3 regions of the Paenibacillus sp. SSG-1 genome follow, and region 2 is predicted to be linked to each of the others. Evidence: a T-box and tRNA genes for the amino acid it is inferred to sense, from the RefSeq annotation. Region 2 holds a T-box; the other regions hold tRNA genes.
The links. A T-box is a leader RNA that pairs with one kind of tRNA and senses whether it is charged. The one in region 2 lies ahead of argS (arginine--tRNA ligase), so its partner is inferred to be a tRNA-Arg.
Positions count from the first base shown of each region.

Region 1: it encodes a tRNA-Arg, which carries the amino acid that the T-box ahead of argS (arginine--tRNA ligase) is inferred to sense. The anticodon was not compared.
Region 3: it encodes a tRNA-Arg, which carries the amino acid that the T-box ahead of argS (arginine--tRNA ligase) is inferred to sense. The anticodon was not compared.

Region 1 covers NZ_MBRK01000001.1:4,451,877-4,461,942, reverse strand. The annotation lists gene BCV73_RS20720 (response regulator transcription factor) at 1-901, shown strand, start outside; gene BCV73_RS20715 (extracellular solute-binding protein) at 999-2,324, shown strand; gene BCV73_RS20710 (carbohydrate ABC transporter permease) at 2,355-3,230, shown strand; gene BCV73_RS20705 (carbohydrate ABC transporter permease) at 3,248-4,120, shown strand; gene BCV73_RS20700 (helix-turn-helix domain-containing protein) at 4,216-5,034, opposite strand; gene BCV73_RS20695 (sugar phosphate isomerase/epimerase family protein) at 5,172-5,945, shown strand; gene BCV73_RS20690 (Gfo/Idh/MocA family protein) at 5,987-7,006, shown strand; tRNA gene BCV73_RS20680 (tRNA-Arg) at 7,614-7,687, opposite strand; gene BCV73_RS20675 (hypothetical protein) at 7,948-8,889, shown strand; gene tig (trigger factor) at 9,031-10,066, shown strand, end outside.
Region 2 covers NZ_MBRK01000001.1:1,517,629-1,527,694, forward strand. The annotation lists gene BCV73_RS07120 (acrylyl-CoA reductase family protein) at 1-713, shown strand, start outside; gene BCV73_RS07125 (hypothetical protein) at 813-1,322, shown strand; gene BCV73_RS07130 (MogA/MoaB family molybdenum cofactor biosynthesis protein) at 1,400-1,921, opposite strand; gene BCV73_RS07135 (CobW family GTP-binding protein) at 2,133-3,242, shown strand; gene BCV73_RS07140 (four-helix bundle copper-binding protein) at 3,320-3,658, shown strand; gene BCV73_RS07145 (OPT family oligopeptide transporter) at 3,826-5,739, shown strand; gene BCV73_RS07150 (PqqD family protein) at 5,744-6,142, shown strand; T-box leader at 6,225-6,475, shown strand; gene argS (arginine--tRNA ligase) at 6,535-8,235, shown strand; gene BCV73_RS07160 (ABC transporter ATP-binding protein) at 8,265-9,218, shown strand; gene BCV73_RS07165 (hypothetical protein) at 9,215-9,925, shown strand.
Region 3 covers NZ_MBRK01000001.1:4,484,669-4,494,734, reverse strand. The annotation lists gene BCV73_RS20860 (GH36-type glycosyl hydrolase domain-containing protein) at 1-1,804, shown strand, start outside; gene BCV73_RS20855 (LacI family DNA-binding transcriptional regulator) at 1,904-2,890, shown strand; gene asnB (asparagine synthase (glutamine-hydrolyzing)) at 2,981-4,825, opposite strand; gene BCV73_RS20845 (hypothetical protein) at 5,093-5,407, shown strand; gene BCV73_RS20840 (hypothetical protein) at 5,444-5,791, shown strand; gene BCV73_RS20835 (magnetosome magnetite crystal formation protein family) at 6,072-6,365, opposite strand; tRNA gene BCV73_RS20830 (tRNA-Arg) at 6,506-6,579, shown strand; gene BCV73_RS20825 (hypothetical protein) at 6,653-7,117, shown strand; gene BCV73_RS20820 (MraY family glycosyltransferase) at 7,285-8,277, opposite strand; gene BCV73_RS20815 (stalk domain-containing protein) at 8,552-10,003, shown strand; gene BCV73_RS20810 (phosphate ABC transporter substrate-binding protein) at 10,036-10,066, shown strand, end outside.

The sequences.
Region 1 (10,066 bases), 2.9 Mb from region 2:
GCTTCTTCTGGTAAAAAGCCGGGGCGAGGACGACTGGAGCCGCATGAGGCCGGTGCTGGGCCATGTGGAGGCTGAGCTGGGCTGCCGGGTCACGGCTGCCGTCGGGTTGCCGTTCACCCAGCTTCAGGATCTGCCCGGCGCCTTAGCTGCCGCAGCGGAGGCCGGCTCCTATGCATGGCTGCTGCGTGCAGAACGGCGCATCCGGTATGAAGAGGTAGCTTCCCGCCGGGGCATCCGGACGGTATGCACGGCGGAGGAAGAAACCGAGCTGTTTGCCCTGCTCCGGGCGGGCGACACGTTCCGCCTGCGGTCCTGGATTACGGATTTGCTTGAACGGATCATACGGGACCCCGAGGCTACACCAGGATCGATGCAGGCTTACCTCCATTCCATTCTTGTCTCGGCCCGTCGGTGGCTGGAGCGTGCCGCCGCTTCGATCGGTTACTCCAGTCCGCTTCCTTCCGGGACTCCATTCGATATCTACGAGCTGGCCAAGTGGCCAGAACGAATCATGGTTCATGAATTGAAACAGATCATGCAGCAGTACAGCGGGATGGTATCGGCGTCCAGTCCGGTAGAACGGGCCATTGCTTACATTCACGACCACTTGGACCAAAGCCTGTCGCTGCAGCAGGTGGCGAAGCACGTCCATATGAACCCGAACTATTTCAGCGAGCTGTTCAAGCGGGAGACCGGCCGCAACTATCTCGAATACGTCACGCAGGCGAAACTTCGCAAGGCGATGAGGCTCCTGCGGGAAACGCCGGCCAAAATCAGCGAGGTCGCCGGCGAGATCGGTTACGAAGACCTGAAGTATTTTAATCGCCTGTTCAAGAAATTCACCGGTCTGACCCCTTCGGAATATCGGGCAAGTGCTGAAGTTTGTCCCTCCCTTGACTGAATTCTATCCCCTGTGGGAGACGTTCATCCTCTTTTATACTTGGGCTAATCATCGCAAGGCTGATTGAACTTCAGATTTATATCAGAGGGGGATGACCATGAAAACTACACGTAAATTAGGCATTGTTCTGCTGCTCATGACGATGCTCCTTGCCGCCTGCGGCAGCGGGGAGAGCGGCAAGCAGGCAGAGGGAAGCGCGGACGGTCAGGAGAAAGTGAAACTGACGATCTGGCACAATTTTGCAGGGGATGATTTGCGGGCCAAATCGGTCCGGAGCTTCATCGAGCAGTTTGCCAAAGACCATCCGGAGGTAGAACTCGACGCCCAGGCCATCCCGCCTGACGGTTACCGCCAGCGACTGAGCACGGTTGCCGCGGCGAATGAAATGCCGGACGTATTTTTCGTCTATGCGGGCAGCCAGTCCTCCGAGCTGTATCAGGCCAAGCTGCTTCAGCCAATTACGGAGGTGCTTGACGCGCATTCGGATTGGAAGGACAAGTTCCTGCCAGGCGCTTTTGAACCGTATGAGTTCGAGCAAGGTCAGATCTACTCGGCTCCGCTGGGCATGTCGGCCACCTCAATCCTGTACTATAACAAGGCCTTGTTCGAAAAAAACAACGTGAAAGTCCCGACCACATGGGATGAGATGATGACGGCCGTCAGCGCATTCAATGCCAAAGGCATCACCCCGATTGCGCTGGGCAACAAAGCCCCGTGGGTAGCGCAGTCCACGATTCTCGGTTCGCTCGCCGACCGGGTAACGGGAACGGAATGGTTCAAGAACGCCGCTGCGCAGAAAGGGGCCAAATTCACTGATCCGGAATTCATCCAGGCGCTAGGTCATTTTAAGGAGCTGGTGGATCACAAGGCGTTCCAGGACGGCGCCAACAGCATCGACAATACGCAGGCTGAGCAGTATTTCATACAGGGCAACGCGGCGATGATGATCAGCGGCGCCTGGACGCTCACGAACCTGGCGGCATCCTCTACGGAAGACCAGATGAAGGATATCGAAGTGACTGTGCTGCCGCCAATCCCCGGAGGGAAAGGGAAGGCAGGCACGATTTCCGGCGGTGCCGGCGGCGGACTTGCGCTCAGCAGCCGGACGGAAGGCAAAGCAAGGGAATTGGCGCTGGAGCTGATTTATGCGGTCAGCGGGCCGGATGCCCAGAAAGCGATCGCCGAGAGCAACTCCATGGTGATGTACGACACCGATATCGACAAGTCTAAGGTAACTTCCCTCTACTATAAAGCCTTCAACCTCGTCAAATCGACCGAAGTCACGCCGGTCTATGATGCTTATTTGTCGGCGGAAGCGGCCGAGGTCATTAATAACGGCCTCCAGGAAATCATGATGGGCGGCTCCGTAGAAGGCGTCGCACAGAAGCTGCAGGACGCGCAGGCCCGGTCGGCCGCGCCTTAATGACGGACATGAGAAAGGGAGGAAGCTGCCATGCCAACAGCGATGCGAAGTAAAGGATTCATAGCGCTAGCTCTTCTTCCGGCGCTTCTGCTGTTTTTGATCTTCGTCATTATTCCGGTGTTCTGGTCGGCGTATTACGGGTTTTTCAGCTGGAAAGGCTTTGGCGACGCCAAATTCATCGGGCTGGACAATTATAAGGAGATGTTCCGGGATCCGATTTTCTGGCGGGCGCTGCGCAACAATCTGATCTTGGTCGTATCGTCGATCGTCGGCCAGGTTCCGGTTGCGCTCGTTTTGGCCATCGTATTGTTCAAGAACTCGTTGTTCTCCCGGTTTGTCCGTTCGGCCGTTTTCATGCCGATGGTGCTGTCGACCGTCGTGGTCGGCCTCATCTGGGGATACATTTATCACCCGCAGTTCGGGGTTGCGAACCATGTGCTGGATCTGCTCGGCCTCCACTCCTGGACCCGGGCCTGGCTGTCCGACCCGAAGGTCAACATGCTGGCTATATCCATTCCGATCAACTGGGCGAACATCGGCCCTTACCTGGTCATTTTTGTCGCGGCGCTGCAAAATATTTCACCCGAAATCCACGACGCAGCCAAAATCGACGGCTCCGCCGGCTGGAACAAGCTGATTCACGTCACTCTCCCCATCATTTGGGGGACGGTGGTCGTCACGATCGTACTTTGCATCTCCGGAAGCCTGAAAGCCTTCGACCATGTCATCGTCATGACGGGCGGGGGGCCGGCGCGGTCAACCGAGCTGCTGGCGACGTACATGTACAACAGCACGTTCAGCGTTTACCGGTACGGTTACGGCTCGGCCGTATCCACCATGATCATGATCGTCAGCGCGGTGCTCATCGCCTTGAACTATTTGGCGACGCGCCGCAAAAGCAGCTGAGGGGAGGAGAAGCTAGGATGAATGCAACGATTACGGCCGCTTCCCGGAGCGGCACGGGCAAAAGAGCCGTCTTCAAAGGGCTGGCCGGCTTCGGCAAGCTGATCCTGCTGGCGTATGCCGTCGTTACGCTGTATCCGCTGTACTGGCTGTTTACGAGCGCCTTTAAAACAAACCAGGACTTCTTTGCCAATCCGTATGGACTGCCGAAACAGTGGATGGCGCAAAACCTGGTGAGGGCTTGGGATCTGGGGAATATGGGAAGGGCGATGCTGAATTCCGCGGTGGTTACGGTCTCGGCGGTCATCCTGACTGTCCTGCTCAGCGTGCTTGCGGGGTATGTGCTGTCGAGATTTTCGTTCCCGTTAAAAAAAGTCGTCGTCGTGCTGTTTACGATGGGTCTTCTGATTCCGATCCACAGCACGCTGGTTCCCTTGTTTATCATGATGAAAAACATGGGTCTCCTCGACACCTACGGTGCGCTCATTCTGCCCTATACAGCGTTTGAGCTGCCGATCGCCGTGTTTCTGTCCATGGCCTACATGTCCTCGATTCCGAAAGAGATTGAAGAGGCGGCGATGATCGACGGCAGCGGATGGTGGGGAATATTCGGCCGGATGATCCTGCCGCTCTGCACGCCGATCGTGGCGACGATTTCGATTCTGGCGTTTCTACGGTTCTGGAACGATTTTTCCTTTGCGCTCGTCTTTATCAACACGCAGGCGCTGAAGACGCTGCCGCTCAGCCTGTCCCTTTTCTCGGACGGTTTCGGCACGGATTACAGCCTGACGATGGGGGCGATGGCCATCGCGGTGCTTCCAACGATCGTCATCTATCTGATCCTTCAGGAGAAAATCATGAAGGGCATGGTGGCCGGCTCCACCAAAGGATAGGGTGGATGTTCCATGATCGAAAACAATCTGCTCGCGTAAAATCAGGCAATCCGTCAACGGTTCATACCGGGCGGGTTGCTTTTTGGTATAACCGTTTATTTGTCCGGCTGCGGCTTGGCGTCAGGTGCGAAGCTCTCCCTGTATTGGGCCGGCGACATCCCGTAGGTGCCGCGGAACACGCGGTGATAGTAAGAGTAGCTGGCAAAACCGCAGGTTTCAGCGATCTCCTCCTGGGTCATGGTGCTGTATTTCATCCGTTCGATGGCGGCGTTCAGCCGGATTTCCAAGGCGTATTGGATCATCGTTTTGCCGTACTGCTCCTTGAAGATTTTGACGGCTCTGGACAGGCTCAGGCCAACATGGGCGGCGGCTTCCTCCAATTTAAAGGTAACGGTGGCATGCTCCTCGACGAAACGCTTCAGCCTCAGCGCGGTATAAGCGGTGCGGTTCGCCGGCTTCGTCTCCGTGATGGCCCGGTCCAGGCAAAGGCACAAGCTTCGCAGCAGGTAACCGGTGAGCTCCACGTTCTCCCCCTCCAGGCCGCGCCTTTTTTCTAGCAGCAGCTGCCTCCACAGACCGAGCAGGCGATCGTCGCTGCCAATCCGGCTGACAACCGGCCGGCTCATCCGGCTCCACCAGGCATCGATCCAGCCGCCTTCGCAAAACAGAAAATAATCCCCGCTCGAGACGCGTCCCCCGCCGGCATCTTCATGCACCATAAGCTCGTATTCGTCTCCCGGTTTCAGCAGCAGCAGGTCCCCGCCTTGGACATGGTAATCGGTACCGTTGCAGAATATGGTGCAGGATCCTTCCGTCTGCAGCCGGAACAAATAGGTCGTCAAGCCCGCGCGGTGGCTGTTGCTGAACTGCTGGAAATGGTAGGAGTAATCGCAAATCAGCAGCCTGGCTTCCATCATGTGCTCCCCTTTCTCAAAAAACAAGCAAATAGTTCATGTTGCAATCATATTGTTTATGTTCATTTTAGCTTACTTGCATGTATGATAGTAGCAGATAGAGCAATCATTTTATTGGGAAACGAGGTGCCCTTTTTATGAAAAAATTGAACATTGGCTTGCAATTGTATACGCTTCGTGATGAAACGGCTAAGGATTTCCGAGGAACGCTTCGCAAAGTGGCTGAGCTTGGGTATGAAGGTGTGGAGTTTGCCGGATACGGTGACATTCCTGCCGAAGAAATGAAAACGCTTCTTCAAGATCTTGGTCTTCAAGCGATCGGCGCTCATGTGGGCCTGCATCTGCTTCGGGCCGACCTGCAGAAAGAGATCGATTACCTGAAAACGATCGGCGCGACAACCATGATGTGTCCTTACGTTGCACCGGAAGACCGGGAGAACATCGAGCAGTGGAAGGAACTGTTTGCTTTCCTGGAGGAAGTGGGTACCGAGGCGCGCAAACAAGGATTGACCTTCGGATATCACAATCACGATTTTGAATTCGCGGACAAGATTGACGGCGAGTTTGTATTCGACGCTATGTATTCCTCCACTTCGCCTGAAGCTGTTCAAGTGGAAATGGACGTATGCTGGGTACAGTTTGCCGGACAGGATCCGCTCACCTATATCCCGAAATATGCCGGACGCCTGCCGCTCCTTCACCTGAAGGACTTCAGCAGGGATGCCGAAGGCAACATGAAGACGCTTGAGCTTGGTCAAGGGGACGTGAATTTGCCGGGCGTCATTCAGGCCGCTACCGATGCTGGTACGCAGTGGCTGATCGTCGAGCAGGACGTGTGCCAGAATCCTCCGCTGCAAAGTGTGGAGAACAGCATGAACTGGCTGAAACAGAACTACCTGAACCAATTTTAATGTGATTGAGATTAGAGCTGAAGAAAGGGAGATTTATATCCATGAGTAAAATTAGAGTAGCGGTTTTCGGCTGCGGCTCCATCGCCCAGCGCAGACATATTCCTGAATACGCAGCGAACCCGAACGTGGAGCTGGTTGCTTTTGCGGATCCGCTCAAGGAGCGCGCTGAAGAAGTGGCGGCACAATACGGTGCCAAAGCATACACCGACTACAAGGAACTGCTGAAGAACGAGAAGCTTGACGCAGTCAGCGTATGTACGCCGAACTACCTTCACGCTTCGATGAGCATCGACGCAGCGAATGCCGGGCTGCACGTCCTGGTGGAAAAGCCGATGGCGACCACGAAGGAAGAAGGGGAGCAGATGATCGAAGCGGCCCGCAAAAACGGCGTCTTCCTGATGGTCGGCCACAATCAGCGCCTCATGCCTCCGCACGTGAAGGCAAAAGAAATTCTGGATTCCGGCAAGCTCGGCAGAGTGCTGACGTTCCGCACGTCTTTCGGCCACGGTGGTCCGGAAAGCTGGAGCGTCGACGGACGCGACAGCTGGTTCTTCCGCAAGGATGAAGCGATCATGGGCGCTATGGGCGACCTCGGCGTGCACAAATCCGACTTCATCCGCTATTTGCTGAACGATGAGATCGTGGAAGTCGCCGGCTTTATCGGTACCGTACATAAAGAAGGTACGGACGTGGACGACAATGCGACCTGCATCGTTCGCATGAAGAGCGGAGCTGTGGGTACGCTGATGGCGAGCTGGACGCACTACCGTTCCGGCGACAACGGTACGGTGCTCTGGTGCGAAAACGGCTGCATGAAGATCGGAACCGTTGAAGGCGACGAGGTGATCGTCGAGCTGACCAACGGCACAGTGGAGACATACAAAGTCGGCGCCATGGCGACGAACGAAAAGCAAGTACCGAGCGGAGTCATCGACGCGTTCGTGGAATCGATCCTGACCAACACGCCGCCGCAAATTTCCGGTGAAGAAGGTCTGCGTTCCCTGAATGTCATCCTGGGCGCGTTTGAATCGCAGGACACAGGCAAAATCGTTAAGCTGTAACAAGCATGGAATAGAGAGGACCTTGGGGTAACCCTGGGGTCTTCTTTTTTGTGTTCAGCTGAGCGAATGGGTGGGGAAGGTTATAAAAGAGGAGATTATCGGTGCGTATGCTCCGACGAACTCCTGTAGGGGTTCTCAATTCCCTTCTGGAACCAAAAAAAGCTCTCTAACAAGGAGAGCTTATCAAACGTCTCAGTTCGGGATACCGCCCAAACGGGCGGACTGCGAAGTGGATGCTACCGTATCGTATGCTCCGACGAAGCTCTGTAGGGGTTCTCAATTCCCTCCTGGAACTAAAAAAATCTCTCCAAATAAGGAGAGATTTCTAACGTCCCAGCTCGGGATGCCGCCCAAACGGGCGGACTGCGAAGCGGGTGCTATCAATGTTTATGCTCCGACGAACCCCTGTAGGGGTTCTCAATTCCCTTCTGGAAATAAAAAAGCTCTCCAATAAGGAGAGCTTCCAAACGTCCCAGCTCGGGATACCGCCCTGCGGGCGGACTGCGGAGCGGATGCTAACGAAGTCTATGCTTCGACGAACCCCTGTAGGGGTTCTCAATTCCCTTCTGGAACTAAAAAAAGCTCTCCAATAAGGAGAGCTTTCTTACGTCCCAGGAGGGATTCGAACCCCCGACCGACGGCTTAGAAGGCCGTTGCTCTATCCAGCTGAGCTACTGGGACATGAAAAATTCAAGCAAGAAAGATCATAACATATATTTGGAATAACATCAACATGTTTTTCTTTCCTTTCTCATAGTCCCCCTCATCTGTTCTCAGGGCAAGAGAAAAAAGTTGTTTCAATCCCCGTTTATATTATTAATGGTTTCTATACGTTTTTCATAGAACGAATGGTTTCCCCGTCCATTCACATGTTTTTTTTCAAGTTGAAAGAGGTATGCTATAATCAACAATTATTTGCACAAGCACGGGGAAAGGAGGGAATACATATTAAAGAACATATTTCCCCAGCGAAGGACAACGTCATTCTTTTTCCAAAGACGCTCGACTTCTATCAGATTCAGCTGACCGTCATGCTGGAAAATGAACGGTACGGGGAAGCGATGGAGCTTTTGCGTTTCCTGCTGCAGTGCCAAGGGCAGGATGAGAGGCATTATGAAGAATGGCAGGCGCTTCTGGAATGGCTGGAAGCCGCTTTTCCACAATATATGAATCACGGCGGCGGGCACGGCGCAGGCTTGGACTCTTATGAGCATGAGGAGGAGCCCGATGAGGAAGAAATGAAACGGCAGAACGTGCGGGCCAAGCTGGCCGAAGACCAGCATTACGCCGACAAGCTGCTGCACACCGCCATGGAAGAGCCTTTATCGGAGCAGACCATGCTCGCTCTCGAGCAGCTGTCCTATCTGGAAGGCTCGGATATTGACGACAAGCTGGTGGGGTGGCTGATGCAGGCTCGCCTTCATCCGCTGCTGCAGTTCAGGGTGCTTCAAACGCTGCGCAAGCGCGGTATGCAGGGCACAGTGCAGTTTAAGCGCGGACAGGAGCAGGTAAGCGTCGATATGGAGACGGTGCCCTTAACGCCGGAGGAGTTTCCGCCGCAGGTGGCAATGGTAACGGAGCGCGTGGCTGCGCAGACCGAAGTGCAGGAGCCGACGCTGTATTATTTTGCTCAGGAGCTGTGGTCGCAGTTTATTATGGCGATCTATGGGACGGAGGATTACCGGTCGATCCTTGACGAGGACGACACGACGATCGACATCTGGGCGGCTGCCCTGCATCAGATCGTCACTGAGAGCCTCACAGGCAGCCGCAACGAGGAGGAGTCCCGGGCGATGTACGGGATCACGGACACGATGCGCTTCCGTTTTGAGCAGGCTTATCGAAGCTTCAGGCAGTTCGTGTCGGCCGGCATGCAGGAGTAGGCGATCGGAAACGTTTACCTGAAGAGTTGCCAAGGGCTTGCCCTTGAAAAACACGGCAATGTTGTTTATACTATAATGGTTATTCTGTGCGTGCTGATAACTTAAGTACATGTGAATTATTTTTGGAGGGGAAAGCATAAAATGAAAGCAACCTGGGAAAAAATAGAGAAGAACCTTGGCGTTCTTGAAGTTGAAGTGGAAGCAGACCGCGTAGCTGCAGCCCTCGACAAAGCTTTTAATAAAGTAGCAAAAAAGGCTAACGTGCCTGGTTTCCGTAAAGGTAAAGTGCCTCGGCCGATCTTCGAAGCCCGTTATGGCGTCGAAGCTCTGTATCAAGACGCAATCGACATTTTGCTTCCTGAAGTATACACAGAAGCTGTCGACCAAACGGACATCTTCCCTGTAGACCGTCCTGAAGTGGAAATTGACAACTTTGCTAAAGGCGAAGTGTTCAAATTCAAAGCGAAAGTAACGGTTAAGCCTGAAGTAACTTTGGGCGACTACAAAGGCGTGGAAGTTCCGGTACAGAAGGTTGAGGTTTCGGACGAAGAGCTTGACGCTGAACTGAAGCGTCTGCAAGAACGTCATGCCGAACTGTCTGTTATCGACGAAGGTGCTGCCGAGAACGGAGATGTCGCTGTGATCGACTTCGACGGATCTGTTGACGGCGTTCCTTTCGAAGGCGGACAAGCAGAGCGTTATTCTCTGGAACTGGGAAGCGGCACGTTCATTCCTGGATTTGAAGAGCAGGTTGTCGGTATGGCGACTGGCGACTTCAAAGACGTGGAAGTGACTTTCCCTGAGACATATCATGCGGAAGAACTGGCCGGCAAGAAAGCCGTGTTCAAAGTGAAAGTGCATGAAATCAAGCGCAAGCAGCTTCCTGAGCTGGACGACGAATTCGCTAAAGACGTAAGTGAATTCGAAACGCTCGCCGAGTACAAGGAAGACCTGAAGAAAGAGCTCCTGGCCCGCAAGGAACAAGAAGCCAAAGGCAATAAGGAAGCAGCTGTCGTAGACAAAGTTGCCGCCAACGCCGAGGTGGAAATTCCACAAGCGATGATTGACAGCGAAATTCAAAACATGATGCGTGATTTTGACAACCGTCTGCGCAATCAAGGCATGAACCTTGAAATGTTCCTCAGCTTCTCTGGCCAAACGACGGCCGATCTGCAAG
Region 2 (10,066 bases):
GAGGATTCAGCGAATACGCCCGCCTGAAAGGTGATTGGCTCGTACACCTTCCGGAGGGACTCAGCATGCGTGAGGTTATGGGAATCGGGACGGCCGGGTTTACCGCCGCCTTATCGGTGGACGCGTTGATCCGGAGCGGCCTCACGCCGGACAGCGGGGAGGTGCTGGTGACCGGAGCGACGGGCGGTGTCGGCAGCTTTGCCGTCAGCATATTGTCGCGGCTCGGATATCAAGTGACTGCCAGCACAGGCAAGCTGGAAGCCCAGAAGGAATGGCTCACCGGGCTCGGAGCGAGCGCCGTAGTCGGGAGGGAAGAGATTTCCGCCCCGGTTCAAGGCGTGCTGTCCAAGAGCCGCTGGGCCGGCGTGGTCGACCCTGTCGGGGGTCCACAGCTGGGGACGCTGCTGAAAAGCGTGAAATACGGCGGCGGCATTGCCCTTTCCGGATTGACCGGAGGAACGGCGTTCGACAGTACGGTTCATCCTTTTATCCTGCGCGGTATCAACCTGTTCGGGATCGATTCCGTCTTCTGTCCGATGGAAACCCGGAGCCGGGTCTGGAAGCTGCTCGGATCGGCGTGGAAGCCAGAGATGGCTTTGTCCCAGGGATTAACCGAATGCGGATTGCGCGACCTTCCGGACGTCCTGGAGGCTATTCTGCGCGGGAAAGCTGTGGGGCGGACGCTGCTCCGCTTGGAATCTTTGTCCGAGTGAACCGTGCTGCATAAACCGTATGCTTTGATGGCATTCTAACCCTATATCAGCTTAGTGCCGCTACAATCGGCAACAGGAATCTGGAAGGGATGAACCATCATGAAGAAACGGGTAGCGGGAGTTCTGGCCGGTATGCTGGTTACAGCCGCCATGGCCGGATGCGATTCGCATGAAGTCGTCAAAAAAGAGACCAAACTATATAATATGCAGTCTTATTCGGAGGGAAACCTTCGGGCGCAATCCCAAGGCAAAGGGCTGAACGGCAAGTTTCTGAAGGAGATGCAAATTCAGTTCGGGCATGAAGGGGTCCCTCTGACCCATGAGATGTACGCGGAGGATGGAAGAGGCAATATCAGTTATATGTACATGATCGCCGGCAATCCGCTGCAGTATATTACGCTGCATGTCTTTTCAAACGAAGCGGAGCGGATCGAGCGGATTCATAACTGGTACGGTGACCAAAAATTGATCGATACGCCGCGGTCCCGGACGGTCATCTATAACTATTCTACCGCTTCGCTGATTTACACGTCCTCCGGCAAAGAGAAGGGCAAATACGACCCGGAAGTGAAAAAGGTGTTTAATTCCCTGATCGAGCGGATGAAATAATTCAGGGAAAAAACGAAATGCCGGCTCATCTGCGATGAGTCCGGCATTTTTGTGTTTGCGTTTCGTTTACCCGCAGTCTATTCCTTCTTGTAAATTTCCCGCATGACATGCCGGAGCTCCGGCACGATGATCTTGTCCAACGCCAGCTTGACGGCCCCTCTGGACCCCGGCATGGAAAAGACGGCGGTCTTACCGACCGTACCGGCGATGGCCCGGCTCAGAATCGCTGCCGCCCCGATATCCTCCGTATAACTCAGGTACCGGAATATTTCTCCAAAGCCGGGCATTTCCTTGTCCAGCAGGGAAGAGACCGCCTCGTACGTCGTGTCTCTCGGCGAAATGCCGGTTCCCCCGGTGAGCAGCAGAGCCTCGACATCCGGACGCGCTGACGCTGCGTGCACCAGCTCGCGGATTCCCTCGTAATCGTCCGCCACGATGGTATAATCGGCAATCCGGTAGCCCGCTTTCTCCAGCAGGGAGATCATCAGCTGCCCGCCGGTATCGGTTTCTTTGGTACGGGTATCCGAGACGGTCACGACCATGCAGGACACGGTCTCGGGTGCCTGGCTTCGATGCTCGTCCACTGACTTCATGTTCATACGTTATCAACTCCTACGATCTTTTCTCGCTATTTCACTAGGATAGTCTTTTCCAGAATGCCTTGCAAGCTGAAGGTGACAACGGCAGTGATCTGAGCAGTGGTAAGCTGTAGGGGTGGCAGGGGAGGGGAACGGAGTGCCTTGCGGCAGTGCTGGGTGCTGTAGTACACTGTGCTAGTCATGCAAGGAAGGATAACGGAGGAGATATCATATGAGCAAAACGACGCCAATTTACATATTGTCCGGATTTCTCGGTAGCGGAAAAACGACATTACTGCAGCAGCTGATAGACCATTGGCAAGGCGAGGGATTGCTGCCGGCCGTCATCATGAACGAGGTTGGTGACGTGAACCTTGACGGGCTGCAGGTGCAGGAGCAGGTCCCGATGACGGAAATGCTGAGCGGCTGCATCTGCTGCTCGATCCGCGGGGACTTGAGCGGGGAAATCGCGGGCCTGATCCAGCGCGAGGCACCGGATGTCATCGTGGTCGAAGCGACGGGCATCGCCAATCCGATGGAAATTTTGGAGGGGGTGTCCGAGGCAGCTCTCTATTTGCCGATCGACCTGAGGGGCATCATGACGGTCGTGGACTCCGCTCACTTGCTGGAGCTTTACAACGTTCAGAAGGGCAAAACCTACCGGCTCATGCAGGAACAGATCCGCTGTGCATCGGCATTGATCCTGAACAAAATGGACAGGGTCACAGAAGAGGAGGAAGGCCAGCTGCAAAGCATTGTTGAACGGTGGAACGGATACGCTGGAGTGTGGAAGGCGGTCCGGTGCCGGGTGGACATCCCGGCGCTGCTTGATGCTCTGGGAGGAGTCAAGGCAGACTGGACTGGCGCGGCGGACAATGAGAGCAAGCAGGCTTCGGAAGAGCTCTTCCCGCAAAATGGCAGGGAGCAGAACGTCGAACCGCACGGTGAATCAGCTTCGGATCATGGCGGGGAATCGCAACCTTTGCACCACCCGCATCATGGCCAGAAATCGCACGACCATGAATCACATGCCCATGAATCGCATGATCATGTTATGGTTTACACCCATTATTTTAAAGGTCCCGTTGAGAGCATGGCCTTTGAACGGTTGATCGCCAATCTTCCGCGGGACGTGTACCGGGCCAAAGGTGTACTGACCTTCAGCGATACGGCCAGCCGCTTCCTATTCCAATATGCCTTCCGGGAGTCCGATTTTATGAAAATCCCCCCGCAGGGAAATGTTCCGGATGTTGCGGTTTTCATCGGCGAGCACTTTTCGCGGAGTGAGCTCGAACAGGCTCTGCTCAGCCTCGAACAAAGCGGGCTGCGGGAGACAGACTGAATTTTCCTGGTTATAACGCCTCCCAAACGGTTAATAGATGTGCAGAGCAATCAATCACGGGAGGTAGATCGATCATGATGAATCAGGAACAACAGTACAAGGATTGTATCGAAGCCTGTTTGCAGTGCATGAATGCCTGTAATGTGTGTTATGTGTCCAGTCTGAAGGAATATGAGCTCGCCATGCTGCGTGAATGCATCCGTCTGGACCGGGAATGCGCGGATATTTGCGATTTGGCGGCGCAATCGATGCTTCGCCACAGCCCGTTTGTGACGCAGATCTGCGAGCTGTGCATCACGGCCTGCGAAGCGTGCGCCGAAGAATGCAGCAAGCACGAGCACGATCACTGCCAAGCATGCGCCGAGGCCTGCCGCCGCTGCGCCGAAGCCTGCCGGCAAATGCTCGTCGCGGCCTGACCGATCATTATACAGCATTGAACGACTGCCTGATTGCCGGGGGATGACCCGGCGGTCAGGCTTTTTTCGTTTCAGGGTTCCACATCCGTCTATGCGATTGTTTTTCCATGGATCCGGGTAACATATGGATGGTTACTACAACCTGTATCGGCAGAAGGGAGAACAACATGGACAAGCAAAAGACCAAGGAATCTTCAAGTTTCATCCCCTACATACCTGCATCCAGAACACTGCCGGAACTTACGGTGCTGGCCGTCATTCTGGGCATCATCCTGGCGGTTGTATTTGCGGCTGCCAACGCCTACCTGGGACTTAAAATCGGGCTGACGGTCAGCGCATCCATTCCAGCCGCCGTCATATCGCTCGGTGTCCTGCGAGGATTGTTTAAACGAAAATCGATTCTGGAAAACAATATCGTGCAAACGATGACAACAGCGGGCGAGGCGGTGGCAGCCGGGGCGATCTTTACCCTGCCCGCCCTGTACATGTGGAATCAAGTCCCGGGCATCGGAACCGTCAGCTTCATCGTGCTCGTCGGGGGATTTTTGGGCGTCGCGATGATGATTCCGCTGCGCCGGCTGCTGATCGTCAACGAGCATCAGACGCTGCCTTACCCGGAAGGCACCGCCTGTGCCGAGGTGCTCATATCGGGAGAAACCGGGGGCAAGAGCGCAAAAATGGTGCTGTACGGATTTATCGCCGGCGGGCTGGTGAAAGCGCTGGGTGATGGCTTCAAGTGGTTCAAGACCGAGATCGAAACCGGCATTTACCGGTTTAAAAACGCGGTCATCGGCATGGATACATACCCTGCGCTGCTTGGCGTAGGCTACATTATCGGTCCGGCGATTTCGGGGCAGATGCTTGCCGGCGGGATCATGGCCTGGCTCGTGATGATTCCGATGATCGGCTTTTTCGGCGGAGGCGCGCAGGCTGTGCTGTCACCGGCCGAAGCACCGATCCCGCAGCTGGACGCCTGGGGCATCTGGGAAGGCTACATCCGCTACATTGGCGCGGGCGCAGTGGCGGCAGGGGGATTGATTACGCTGGTCAAAACCCTGCCCATGCTGTTCAGTTCGCTGGCGGCGACTTTGTCCGGCTTGAGCAAACGAAACGAACAGAAGGTAACGCTTGACCGCACCCAGTTTGATATTCCCGGCTTTTGGGTGACGATCATGATTGCGCTTCTCGTCATTATCATCGCGTTTGCCCCGCTGACCGACGTGGGGATCATTGGCGCGATCGCCATCGCCATTTTCGGCTTTTTGTTCGTAACGGTCGCTTCCCGGATTGTTGGCCTGGTGGGGAGCTCCTCTTCACCCGTGTCCGGCATGACGATTGCGACGCTGCTCATCGTAACGTTTATTTTTAAAATGACCGGGTTATCAGGCATGGGCGGAATGATCGCCGCACTGACGGTTGGAGCGATCGTCTGCGTCGCGTTGGCTGTGGCCGGGGACATTTCCCAGGATTTGAAAACAGGTTACCTGGTGGGCGGGACGCCTTGGAAGCAGCAGGTGGCCATGATGATCGGCGTACTCGTATCCGGCCTGGTGATCGGCTTCATTCTATCCGTACTGAACGAAAGCTACGGACTCGGATCGGAGCAGCTCCCTGCGCCAAAGGCCGTTTTGATGCGGCTGATCGTGGAGGGGATCATGTCGAACAATTTGCCGTGGGAGCTGATCTTTATCGGTGCGGCTTCGGCGGTTGTGTTCGAGTTCTTGGGTCTCAACTCGCTGACCGTAGCGGTCGGCATCTACCTGCCGATTCATGTCAGCACCCCGATCATGGTCGGCGGTATCGTTCGCTGGTTTGTGGAATGGCGATCACGGAAGGACGCCGGATTGCTCAAAGCCAGGGTGGAAACGGGGACGCTGCTGGCTTCGGGCCTGATCGCCGGCGAATCGCTGATCGGGGTGATCATTGCGATCCTGATCTGGCTCGGCGTTCCGATTCCTGGAGACGTTCTGGTCTCCAGCAATGTGCTTCCGCTGGTCGTTTTCCTGCTTGTCGTCGTGATGCTGGCCTGGATCTCTCTCCGGCAAAAGAAAGAGTCCGTCGTGACGAAGCGGGAGGTGTAGCAATATGCTGGTCTACCGGAAAAAGCGGAAGGACGCCGCGGAAATACCGATCAACTTGCTGGACTTGGTTCCGGTGCTGCATTCGAAGGTGAAGTGGGAGAAGAGCGAAGGGATCGTGACGTTGTCCGTGCCGCGGGAGGGGTGGCTGGCCCGCCAGTCGGTCAAATGGCTGAAACAGCCGGCGATCGTCCAAATCCGGCTGGATGCGCTGGGCAGTGAAGTGGCCGCCTGCTGCGACGGTTCCCACTCGGTGGCGGATATCGCAGGCAAGCTCCATGCCCGGTTCGGCGAGCAGGCGGAGCCGCTGCTGCCAAGGCTGGCCAAGTTTATCGAGCTGCTGGAAATGAACGATTTGGCCGAATGCCGACCCGGTGATTCCTGCCAACGGGCACAGGATGCATAAGAGGTAACATGAACAGGCAATCCTGCAGCAGGAAATTGGGGTGTTGCTTTCTTTGCTGTCCTCCGTGTATACTATTGAAAATTGAACGTCATGGAACGGGAGAGTAGTGAAGCGTCAGGGCATCAAGCGAGCCGGGGATGGTGGAAGCCGGTATGCCGCGTCTTCATGAAGCGCACCCGGGAGACGGCCTTTTGAACGATAACCGCAAGATGGGTGCGGAGTAGAGAGGTCCGGTTAGCCGCCGTTACAGGCTTCAAGGGAAACGGATGCCGTGCTGGCGCATGGGCCGTTTACTTAGAGTGGTACCGCGGGAATTCAGCTCTCGTCTCTATATTAGAGACGGGGGCTTTTTAATTTTTGATAGGCGTCACGATATGGAAAGGATGATTGTTATGTTACAGGAATGGATCGCGTCGGCTCTCGAGCCGCATGTGCCGTGGACGAAGCATCAAATGGTAGACCTGCTGGAAATCCCGCCGCAGCCGCAGATGGGGGATGTCGCTTTCCCATGCTTTACGCTGGCCAAAACGTTTAAAAAATCGCCTGCGGACATCGCCAAAGAGCTGGCAGCCCAATTTGACGGGCGAAACGGAATACAGGCGGAGGCCGCCGGCCCTTATGTCAACTTCAGGCTGGACCGGAAGCACTACGAGCAGCAAATCATGGACGAGTTAACAGTGTCGGATCACAGGTCGAACCTGGGAAAAGGAGAAAAAGTGCTCATCGACATGTCCTCGCCGAACATCGCGAAGCCGATGGGCATCGGGCATCTGCGCTCCACCATGATCGGTGCCGCCCTGTACAATATGTACAAACTGGCGGGGTACGACGTGGCCAGCATCAACCATCTGGGAGACTGGGGCACGCAGTTCGGCAAGCAAATCGCCGCATACAAACGCTGGGGGAACGATGAAGCCATTGCGGCCAATCCGATCAAAGAATCGCTGAAGCTTTACGTTCAGTTTCATGAGGAAGCACCCCATGATGAGACGCTGGAGCCGGAGGCCAGGGACTGGTTCCGGAAGCTGGAGTCCGGTGACGATGAAGCTTACCGGCTCTGGAAATATTTCGTGGACGTCAGCTTGAAGGAGTTTCAGCGGATGTACGACCGCTTGGGCGTCAGCTTCGACTATACGCTCGGGGAAAGCTTTTACAACGACAAAATGGATGCCGTCGTGGATCAGCTGCGCGACCAGCATCTGCTCGAAGAGAGCGAGGGTGCGCTGGTCGTGCGCCTGGATGAAGAGGGGATACCGCCTTGCCTGATCATCAAAACGGACGGAACGACCATCTACCCGACGCGTGACCTGGCAACCGCCCTTTACCGGCACGATGTCTTGAAAGGCGACAAGCTGCTGTATGTCGTGGGCGGCGAGCAGAGGCTGCACTTCCAGCAGGTATTTGCCGTGCTGCGCCGCATGGGAGCAGACTGGGTGGATCAATGTGAGCATGTGCCGTTCGGCCTGATGCGCTTTGAAGGAAAGAAAATGTCGACCCGCCGCGGCAAGATCGTTTATCTTGAGGAAGTGCTGGATGAGGCGGTTGCCCGGGCATTGCAAATCATCGAAGAGAAAAACAGCAGCCTCGAACATAAGGAGGAGGTCGCGGAGGCGGTCGGCATCGGGGCGATTATTTTCGGGGATTTGAAAAACAACCGCCTGAACGAAGTGGATTTTTCCCTGGAGGAAGCGCTGAATTTCGACGGGGAGACAGGGCCGTATCTTCAGTACACGTATGCGCGTACCCAAAGCGTGCTGTCCAAAGGACGCGCGGCCGGGGAACCAGAGAGTGGCACGGCCGGGCCTGACCAAGCGGTAAACGGCCAGCTCGGAGATTCCGGATGGGAGCTGCTGAAGCTGCTGACCCGCTTCCCGGACCAGCTGAAGCGCGGTATCCAGAACAACGAGCCGTCGGTGATGGCGCGGTATGCGCTGGATGTAGCTCAAGCGTTCAACCATTTTTACAACAAGGAACGGATTGTCACCGATGACAGCAGCCTGAGGGAAACGAGACTGAAGCTGACGGAGCTGACGGGCGCTTCATTAGCGAGAACGATGCATCTGCTCGGATTAAAAACGCCGCAGCGGATGTGACGCCATTTGTTGAACGGGAGGAGAGTTGGTTGGCTGTACATCAGCAAGGAACCGGCCGGCGGAACACGCCGGCGGAGATCATCCTCCGGCTGGAGGATGTCAGCAAACGCTACGACCGCCGGGTAGTGATTGAGCATATGACACTCGAGATCGCCAAAGGGGAGTGCACGGCGCTGGTCGGGAAAAACGGCTCGGGCAAAAGCACGCTGCTGCGCTTGCTGGCCGGATTATCCCGTCCTACCGAGGGAAGACGGCGGGTGGAGGACGTCCGAAGCCCCACGATTGGACTTGTCGCCGAGAAGTTTCCGGCGCTGCCGTTTACGCCGGGCGAGTTTTTGATGAGCATGGGCATTACGCGAGGGATGGACAAGCGGACCGTCCAGTCGGAAATATCCGAATGGCTCAAGCGACTGGGGATGGATTCGTACAGGGATGTTCGAATGAGCCATTTTTCGAAAGGCATGCTGCAGAAGATCAATCTGGTTCAGGCGGTGATGGGGAAGCCAAGGCTTCTGCTGCTGGATGAGCCTTTGTCCGGGATCGACACCCCCTCGCAGAAAGAGGTGGTCCGCCTGCTGATGGACATCAAGGGGATGGGGACCGCGATGGTCATGTCCGTCCATGAGCCGGAGCTGATCAACCAAATAGCCGATCGCATCGTACTGCTTGAGAACGGAAAGATCGTGAAGGAGGAACGCGGGTTCCGCATAGAAACGGTCCGGTATGCGACGATTCTTTTTCATGGTGATCCGCTGCGCGTCCGCCAGTCTTTAGAGGGGACCGGCGATAGGGAAGTGGCTTGGGTAAAAGAGGGGGCGGAATCCGTGATTCATGTAAGAACGGACTTAAGCGATCATGTGCTGCAGCGGATCCTTAACGGCGGCGGTCATATCGTATCTGTTTCGCAGCACGAACCGTCCGAAGTGGATCTAGGCGAGCTGCTCAAAACTGCGGCGGCTGCCTCAGAAGGAGGAGCGCTATGATCCGTCTCGCTACTTTTTTACTTGCCAGTTACATCCGGTCTTACCGATACTTTGCTCCTGTGGGGAGCATGCTGATTGCGATGATGCTTTTGTACTCCTACAAGCCGAACCCGGTGATGGACAGCTATGCGGTCACTTCCGCATTTCTGTTTGTCGGCGGGGCATGGTTGTCATTCAGCTTCCTGAATCATGCGGGCGCCGTATTGGAACAGCTCAGCGTGATTCACGCAGGGAGCATGCGAAAATATGCCGCAAGCCAAATGCTGGCTCTGCTCGCCGTCATCGTCTTTTTAAGCGCCTTTTTCCTGCTGTATCCTGTGGTGATGAACATGTTCGCCGAAACGGTCAGCGCACGGCAGTGGCTTATCGCTTCTTCCGGGCATTTGGCATTGGGCATGCTGGGCGCAGGCGTCAGCTATTTCTTTCAAGCCGCTTACATCCGCAATATCAGCCGCGCGACGGCGATTCTGCTGATCATCGTCATTTTATCGATTGGGGCGAGGCAGATTGCGGCCAAGCTGCCCGAAGGGTTATCCTGGATCCGCTGGGCCTTCCCTCCGGTGGCTGAAATGATCGACACCCTGATGCGAAGTGATACCGCTCTTCTTATAGGCGTATGGGGAGTAATCGGGTATACGTACCTGTATGCTTTTGCTCTGGCCGCAGCCTATTGGATATTCTCCGCATACCGTGATGCCAGAACATAGGCTGATACATTGGGCTTTTCTCAGAACATTGGAACCGTTGATTTCCTTCTACCCCCGGGTTGTGATTGGGCCGTAAGCACGGTAACATGGAGATAGGTCTGTCCGATCAGGAATTTTTACATAAGAGGTTGAACCTCGGCA
Region 3 (10,066 bases), 3.0 Mb from region 2:
CAAGGCGGCTGTTAGCGATGAAACGGCACTTGCAAGCGGCGTTCAGGCTGGAGAAGCATCGGTAGTGACGCTCAAGCTGGATGCTGCACCGGAGTGGACTTTGACGATGCAGGGGCTGCTGGACGGGGAAGACCTTCCTGAAGCTAACCGCAGCGCAGAAGATGAAATCGCGAAGTACCGGGAGTTCTTCCGGGACGTGATGAACGGATTCCGCTTAACCGGCGGGGATGGCACGGAAGGCAAGGACTTTTTCAAAGTGAATGCGCTGGCCTGGTGGTACACCCATAACATGCTGGTTCATTATTCGGTGCCGCATGGCTTGGAACAGTACGGAGGCGCGGCTTGGGGAACGCGGGACGTCTGCCAGGGGCCGACCGAGTACTTTATGGCGACGCAAAAATTCGAACAGGTGCGCGACATTCTGAAAATGGTGTATTCCCACCAGTACGAAGACGACGGCAACTGGCCGCAGTGGTTCATGTTCGACAACTACTATACCGTCCAGCAGGAGGAGAGCCACGGCGATATCATCGTATGGCCGCTGAAGGTGCTCAGCGATTACCTGCGGGCGACCGAAGACTTCGGCATTCTCGAGGAAAAGGTTCCGTATACGGTCAAGCACAAGTTCCATTTTACCGAAGAAACAGCCACGATTCTGGATCATGTGTACAAGGAGATCGGTTACATTCGCAGCCACTTCCTGCATGATACCCACCTGTCCTCTTATGGGGATGGAGACTGGGACGATACACTGCAGCCGGCCAACGCCCAGCTGAAGCAGTACATGGTCAGCAGCTGGACCGTCGCCCTGACGTACCAGACGATGACGCAGCTGTCGGGGGCCTTGAAATCCGCCAAGCCGGAACTGGCTTCGGAGCTTCATGACATGGCGCAGGGAATCAAGCGCGATTACGAAAAATACATGCTCGGAACGGAAGTCATTCCTGGGTTCCTCTATATGGAGAATCCGGACGAGGTGAAGCTGATGCTCCATCCGACCGACGAAGAGACCGGCATTCAGTACCGCCTGCTGCCGATGACCCGGAGCATGATTGCGGAGCTGCTGGATCCGGAGCGCGCTAAGGCGCATTATGAGCTGATCAAAGAGAAGCTCTTCTTCCCGGACGGCGTCCGTCTCATGAACCGTCCGGCCCAGTATGCCGGCGGCGTCAGCACGCACTTCAAACGGGCGGAGCAGGCGTCGAACTTCGGGCGCGAAGTGGGCCTGCAGTATGTTCACGCCCATATCCGCTTCATTGAAGCGATGGCGAAGCTTGGGCATGCGGATGATGTATGGAACGGCCTGAACGTGATCAACCCGGTCGGCATCCGCAATGTCGTGCCGAATGCCGAGCTGCGTCAAAGCAACGCTTATTTCAGCAGCTCCGACGGCAAGTTCAACACGCGTTATGACGCGCAGGCGCATTTTGATGAGCTGCGCAGCGGCAGCGTGCAGGTGAAGGGCGGATGGCGTATTTATTCCAGCGGCCCGGGGATCTACATGAATCAGCTGATCTCGAACGCGCTGGGCATCCGCCAGGAGCAGCAGGATCTCATCGTGGATCCGGTGCTGCCGCAGAAGCTGGACGGCCTGCGCTTCGACTTCCGCTACGACGGTCAGGACGTGGCCTTCATTTACCATTTGAACGGCACCGGCGAGCGCCGCGTGAAGCTGAACGGCCGGGAGCTGGAAGCTTCGGCGGTGAGCAATCCGTACCGCGAGGGCGGACTGCGGATTTCGAAGGACGTGTTTGAGCAGGGAATGAAGCCGGACGGCCACAATGTGGTTGAGATTTTTATGTAGCAGTTTAAGGCGATCTTCACGGATCGCCCTTTTCCATGAGAACTGGAATATGGATAATTTTGGACCTAGCAATGGTTTGATACGGGGGAGCGAGGAACATTGGTTAGTATTAAGGATATCGCTAAAAAAGCCGGGGTTTCCATATCGACGGTATCATATGCCCTGAACGGCAGCAGCAAGGTGACGGATGAAACCCGCTCGAAAATTTTGGCGATCGCCAAGGAACTGAACTATGTGCCGAACGCGGCCGCGAGATCGCTGAAGAAGCGGGAGTCCCGGATCATCGGGGTATTTCTGACGGATTTTAAGGGGGACGTGTATGGCGACCTGCTCGACGGGATGAAGGAGGTCTGCAACGCCCAGGGCTACGACCTGATCGTATGCAGCGGCAAGCAGGCCCACCGGATGCTTCCGGAGCGGATGATCGACGGAGCTATCATTCTGGACCATGCGTTCACGAACGCCGAGCTGCTCAAATATGCCGAGCGGAACCACAAAATCGTCGTGCTGGACCGGGAGCTCGAGCATCCCAACATCAATCAGGTGCTGCTGGATAATAAGGCAGGGGCTACGCTGGCCACCGAATTTTTGGTCGAGCAGGGCCACAAGAAGATTTACATCGTGACGGGACCAGATGACTCGTTTGACTCCATTCAGCGTATGAAGGCGGTCAAAATGGTTGCGGACCGCACGGAAGATGTGGAGTGGATCGAGATCCCCGGCGACTTCAAGAAAAGCGGAGGGGAACGCGCCGCCGAACGGGTCATCGGTGAGTATACCGGCCCGGCGGCCGTATTCTGCCTCAATGACGAAATGGCCATCGGTTTTTGCAACCGGCTGGCGGAGACCGATTACCGGATCGGGGAGCATGTGCATTTGATCGGCTTCGATAATATTGAGCTGACGAGCTACATGCAGCCGCGCCTGGCGACCATCAACTACTCCAAACGGAAATGGGGGGCGCTGGCGTCGGAGCAGCTGATCAAAATTTTATCGGGTGAGGAAGTGGAGCATGAGCGCATCTACGTCACGTTGATCAAAGGGGAATCTGTCGGAAAAAGCGCCCGGCAGGTTAACGTGGGATAGATGAAGCACGCATGCACCGCGGTAAACAAACAGAAGGGTATCCGGCTGACTAGAGCCTGTCGGATACCCTTTTTGCATGTTCATTTTACGTTAACGAATGGCCACGTTGTAGATTTTCAACCAGTTGTTGACCTGGGCCAGGTAAGCAAACAGCTGCGGCCCCGACATCAGCTGGCCGAACCATGGCAGATTCGAGGACGCCTCAGGGGAAGCGGCGATCTCGAGAATTTTGTTTTTGTCGATCAGCGGCAGGATCGGGGCAGACGGATCGTCCAGAATGTCGAGCATCTGCTGCTTGACGGCGGCAAGGAAATCCGGATTGTGGGTTTTCGGATACGGGCTCTTCTTGCGGTAGAGCACGTCGTCCGGCAGCACGCCTTCCAGTGCCTTGCGTAGAATGCCCTTTTCCCGTCCGCCGGTCATTTTGATTTCCCAAGGGATATTCCACACGTACTGGACCAGCCGGTGATCACAATAAGGCACGCGTACTTCGAGGCCGACGCCCATGCTCATGCGGTCCTTGCGGTCCAGCAGCGTCGGCATGAAGCGGGTGATGTTCAGATAGGACATGACCCGCATTTTGGCCTGCTGGCCGGTCTCGCCGCGCAGCTTGGGAACCTCCCGTACCGCATCGGCGTAACGGTCCCCCAGGTAATCCAGCGGACGGATCCATTCGCGGATTTCGGGAGACAGCAGGCTGGCCCTCATGTCGGGTGCGACCGACCAAGGGAACGTGCCGGAATTCAGCATTTCCTCGCGGTGAAACCAGGGATAGCCGCCGAAAATTTCGTCGGCCGCTTCGCCGGAGACGGCTACCGTCGCCCCTTTTTTGATCTCACGGCAAAATAAGTAGAGCGAGCCGTCCACGTCCGCCATGCCGGGCAGGTCCCGGGTCAGGGTAGAGGCGTTCAGCGATTCTACGAGCTCGGGGGTATCAAATTCGATGTAATGGTGCTGTGTTCCGAGCTCCTCCACCATCCGCTGGATAAACGGAGCATCGGCTCCCGGCTGGAAGGCATGCGATTTGAAATGCTTCTCATTGCCGACGTAATCGACGGAGTAGGTGTGGACCTGCCCTTGGTTGGTCCGGTTATAATACTGAACGGCAAGGGCCGTCAGGGCGCTGGAATCCAGCCCTCCGGACAGCAGCGTGCAGACCGGAACGTCCGAAACCAGCTGCCGTTCCAGCGTATCCTGCAGCAGCTCGCGCAGCTTGGCCGCCGTTTCCTCCACGCTGTCTTCGTGAATGTGGCTGTCCAGACGCCAGTAGGCGTAACTGCGGAGCCCGTCGCGGCTGAAGATCATCGCGTGCCCTGCCCGCAGCTCCTTCATGTCTTTATAGACGCCCTGTCCCGGCGTCCGCGCCGGGCCGATAATGAACACTTCGGCGAGCCCTTCCGGGCCGACCACGGCCTCCATTTTGGGATGCTGCAGCAGCGCTTTGGGCTCAGAGCCGAATATTAAAGTGCCGTCGATGTAGGCGTAGAACAGGGGCTTAACGCCCAGGCGGTCCCGTGCCATAAACACCTGCTCCCGGACGCTGTCCCAGATGGCAAAGGCAAAAATGCCGTTGAACCGGTCCACGCAGGCCGGCCCCCATTCGATGTATGAAACCAAAAGAACTTCCGTATCGCAATGGGTCCGGAAGTGATGTCCTCTTTTGACCAATTCGCTCCGCAGCTCGGCCGCGTTATATAGCTCCCCGTTATAACAAATCGCATACACATCATCATCATCATGAACGATCATGGGCTGTGCGCCGTTTTCGGGGTCAATGACGCTCAGACGGCGGTGGCCGAAGGCGCATGGATTGGAGATCCATGTTCCCGAAGCGTCCGGTCCGCGATCCGACATCGTTTCTGTCATTTTGACAAGGATCTGCGAATCCTGGGTTAAGTCGCCGCTCCATTGTATAAAACCGGTTATTCCGCACATGATGGGTCATCCTCTCTTTGTCGTTTGTCCACTCGCTGTCCTTTCTGTTTGCCAAAGTGATACAGTTATATGCCGAATCGGGGCATAAAATGTCTGTCCTTTAACGAAAACTATAGGAAAGGCAGTGTAAGAAAAACGTGTCTGTCGACGTACTTCTACAGCAGGCAGGCCGCATTTAGCGGATGTTTTTCTTGCGATCATGGAATGGTTCAGCTCCGCTGAAAACTTATAAATTTCTGTGATCTTTACAAAGGAGAGTAATGTGACATGGATAAGCAGCATTTTTATGTATCGGTACACGGCAGAAGCGTTCTTGCCGAACAAGGCGCCGCTCCTTATGAGCTGGTGATGTACTGCACGGTGGGGCAGGCCAGGGAAGTGCAGCAGATGATGGAGGATATGCAGGAGCATGCCGAAGACTCCTTCCTGGCTTATACGTTTCCATGGCCGGATACGCCGGAGGATGATGTCAATTCGCAGTACACGGAGAGCCTGAACAAGCTGTACCGGAAAATATACGAATACGGCACGGCAGAAACGCGCCAGCATCTGACGGAGAACAAAATGCTGGGTTATACTTGATTTCTGAATTCAAGCTGACCGGGAGAGGAGGAAAACATGTATTATATTAAGGATGCCAAGGTGCGGCGGATGACGGAACTGGACGGGGTCCGCTGCGCCGAGATCGGCGTGCTGCCAGGGGCGGTTGGCGATCCCGCGCTTTTGGCTTATGTGGCCGAGCAGACGCCGGGCTGCTACGACCTGATCCGGCTGATCCGCAACGATGCCGACACAGAGCTCGACTGGTACGACAACAGCATGCATCAGGCGTATATCGATGTGACGATGCAGGCGTTCGAAGGCAGCTTTTTTCTGACGGCCGACGAGGAGCGGGATCTGTTCCTGCGCGATCTGATCTCTTTTGGGAACATAGAGGAGGATCTGCGGAGCAGGTTCGCAAAGTAAACGCAGCCATAATTTAAGAAACATAGGAGGCAGACTCCCGCCCCATACTATGGTTTAGGGGAGGTGAGCTAAATGGCGGACTTCACGAACAAAAAAGGCAAGAGAAGCAAGTACGCCCGACAAAACGCTTTTGCGGGTGGAGTGACGAGCAGAAATTCGAGAAATTTGGCTGTGCCCCATAACCCAAGACGTTTTGGCAACCAGTAACCTCCTTGAACCATGAACAAACCTCCGGGGATATCCCTGGAGGTTTGTTCAGCTGTTCTTTGCTGTTCACGCTTCACGCATATTCGCGAAGCACCTGAATGCCTTTCACGATGTTGTAGACGAACGTGCCGAAGTAAATAACGCAGAACAGCAGGATATATCCCAGGATCGAGCCGGCATGGTGGGCTGCCAAAGTAAAAAACAGCAGCGGTACGGCCGCAATGAATGGCAGCAGATGCGAGAGCAGCGCTCGCTTGGCATGCCTGGCGACGTATTCGTCCCGGACGGCGATCCATACGATCACCGGCAGGATAAACGGGGCGAAAAATATGCTGAAGTAGGAAAGTGAAGATAACAACTGTCGCATGGAAATGCTCCTTTACAACTTATTTTGTTAAGTTATTACCCATAGTATTTCCCGCCAATCGGCTTTCTCATTTTCCTCTTGAAAAATTGGCTAAATGCGGTATAATAAATAACGCATTCGCTTTTTTTATTACATAACAAGTCCCAGTAGCTCAGCTGGATAGAGCAACGGCCTTCTAAGCCGTCGGTCGGGGGTTCGAATCCCTCCTGGGACGTACAAGGAAAGCCCTCACTTGAGGGCTTTTTCTTTAGATATAAGCAAGTGGAGCAAGAAGGGAGAGAGACCGGATGAATCAAGGTATTAAAGTATCACAGTGGACCGCAATTCTGATCGAGCAGGCGAAGCGGGCCGGACTGTCTGCGGCCGCCATCGCTGAAGCTGTCCATCAAAAGGACGCTGAGCCGTTTATCCAGGCAGGGCTCGAGGGCGAGCGTTATGTCAACCTGTTCGGCTACTCGGAGGAACACGGGGAGCCGCTGGCCCAAGCGGCAACGGAAGGCTACCGCATGACGTTTAACACGCGGAACGGGCTGAAAAACTGGCTGGTGCAGCGTTTTGGCCTGGATGAGGAAAAAGACTTTGAGGTTGGCGATGGCGTGATTCACGGGCTGCGGCTCACCTTGGAGCAGCTGGCTGCATTGCAAAAAGCACTGGCCGTAAATTGGGTGATTGCCGGATCGCGCGACCTTCCGGGCGGCATGGTGGAGCTGGATTTGTCCATTCGTGCCCTTCAATCCGCTTCTCAAGCCTAAATCGATCTAAATAGGGTATGCCGGTTAGCCATATATAAAAGGGGCTGTCCCATGCTGTCGTGTCATGCACGACGGTGGGCAGCCCCTTTGTCATTGAGTTTCAATCGCTCCCATCGAACGATTCCTGCTTACTTCCTTGTTAACCACGCCTAGCCGGAAGGTCCACGCTAACTGATCAACATCAGGATGATCGAGGACAATGACAGGCAGGCACTGAGCAAATAGATGAACACGACCGCCTGCTTCGGGCTCAGCCCCCAGGACAGCAGCCGATAATGGAGCTGGCTTCGGTCGGCCTTGTACACCGGCTTGCCGTCCCGATACCGTTTGATTACAACGTAAATGTTATCGAAGATCGGCACGCCAAGCGCCAGCACAGGCACGAGAATGGAAATGACGGTCACCTGTTTAAAGGCTCCGTCCAGGGCGATGATACCGAGCATGAACCCGATAAACGTCGCGCCTGCATCCCCCATGTAAATTTTGGCGGGCGGCTTGTTGTATCTCAAATAACCGAGCGTCACCCCGACCAGCAGCACCGCCATGATCGCGGAATGGGACTGGCCTTTGGCAATAGCAACGATAAACAGCGTCAAGGCCGAAATGGCGGCCACGCCTCCGGACAGCCCGTCCAGCCCGTCCATAAAATTGATGACCGTCGTGACGCCGAAGATCCACAGAATCGTCAGAATAAACTGCAGCCACTCCGGAAACACGACCATATGGCCGGCGAACGGAACGGTGATCCCTTCGAATGAGATCCCTGAATAATAGACGATCACCGCAGCGCCTACCTGCACGAGCGTTTTGGGCAGAGCGGCAAAATCCTTGCCTTTCGTCTTGTACCAGTCATCGATCATGCCGATGCCGAGGATGAGCAGCGAGCCGGCCACAATGCCGGCCATTTCCTTGTCCCAGTGTCCGGTGAGAACGATGTAGGGAACCATGAAGCCGAGAAAGATGGCGATGCTTGCCAGATGCGGTACGGGTTCCTTATGTATTTTGCGATGGGTGGGCCGGTCGACGAAATCAACCCGGATCGCGAGCTTCCTTAAAGGAGGGATCAAAGCCAAAACGATAACAAGCGACACAATAAATCCAATTACATACACAATGGTCAGGCCTCCAATACTTAGCTTTGCAATTTGCTGTCGTTTCATTCAAAGTCTCTGGTTGGTTTTCGGATAGGGTTAAATAGATTGAACTAAAGTTTATTATCGAAATAGTTGGTAAAGCGGCTCAATTAGGCGTTTATTTCTTTAGTTCATTTTACATAGATGTAGCATTTGTATTTTTAACTAGAATAATCGCTATTTTTGCAAAATACAACGATAAAATATTTAATATTTCCATAACATTCCAATCAACCGCTTTTTACAATTCTAGTAGAAAATAGGTCTATAGCACTTATGCTAATAGAAGAAGGGTGAGCCGATGTTGAAGAAAAATAAAATGTTTCAGGTACTCATGGCCTCTGCGGTTGTAACTTCCGTACTGGCCGGAGGAACGGCAGAAGCTGCTTCCGCTGCAAAATCATCATCTGCGGGTCAGGCTGCAAAGATGACGTCGCCAAAACTGAAAGCGGCCAAGGTGGAACTCAGCGTGAACGGCGCGAGCGTCTCCGTCAATGCGGTCCAGCTCAACCAGGCGTACCTGGTAGCCGTGTCAGACATCGTCAAGGCTTTCGGGGCAAGCGCAAGCGCCGCCAAAGGGATCGTCACGATAAAGGATGCGACCGGTTCACGCGTCGTTCAGCTGCAGGCAGGAGTAAAGTCCTATAAGCTGAATGGAGAGGCCGCAGCCTTTACGAACGCTCCTCTGCTTCAAGATGGCAAAACCTACGTAGAGATTCAATCGCTCGTGGAAGCACTGGGCGGGGAATGGATCGCAGGCAGCGGGCAGACGCAGCAGGTATTGACGGTTCAAAGAGCGGAAGGAAGCTATTCTTCGGTACGCTGGAACGCCCAAGGGCAAATCATTGCCAGCCGTGACGACGCGGAGTCCGCCCAAATCGTTAAACTGGACCCGGCAAGCTATGGCAGCACGGTGATCTCGACGGACGAATATGCTGCGGAATTGGCGGTGTCCCCGAACGGGCAGTGGGGAGCTTATACCGATAACGCCGGCCAGCTCTACCTGATGAACCTTGCCAGCGGGCTGTCGCAAAAACTCGGCTCCGACACTTCCGTCAAGACAGATTTGACCTGGTCGGCGGATAACAGCCGGATTTATTTCATCCAGGGCGACAAGCAGGAAAAAATATCTTACATGAATGTCGGCGACGGCAAGGTGACCGAAGTGCTGGCCGACAAAGTGGAGAACAAGTCCGACGTGAGCCTGTCCGCGGACGGCAAACGATTGGTCTATATCGTCAATGTGACCGGCGTGGCCAGCAGCGATAAGGACAGTACGGAAGAATCGCTCAGCATCGACTATTCAGGCGCAGGCCAGCAGCTGTATTCCCTGGACCTCACGGATAAAGAAGCTAAACCGGTTCAGCTAACAACCGCTAAAGACAATAAATTGTATCCTGTCGCACTGGATGGCGGCAAAGCGGCGTATTTGAGCGCCGATCCGGATAGCGTCACTGCCAAGGACGTCATCAAGGTGATCGGCCCAGGCGGCAGCGTCCAGGACCTGGCGAGCATCATCGATGTGACGGTCATTGCGCCCGGGCCATCCGGAACGCTTGCTGCAGCGGGCATCGCCGCCGACGGCAGCACGAAAGTGCTGAAGATCGACAGCGGCAGCCAGGCGCAGCTTTACAGCACGTCCGGAACCGTCAGCGAGCTGGCGGTGTCTGCGGACGGCAGCCGGATCGCGCTGATCGAGGACGGCAGGATTGTAGTCATAACAGGCGGAAAGACCATTCAGCTTACCAAATAAAAGCGGTTCTTAACCGAAAAGGAGAATAAACGATGAAACTGTTCAAAAAATTAACGCTGGCTG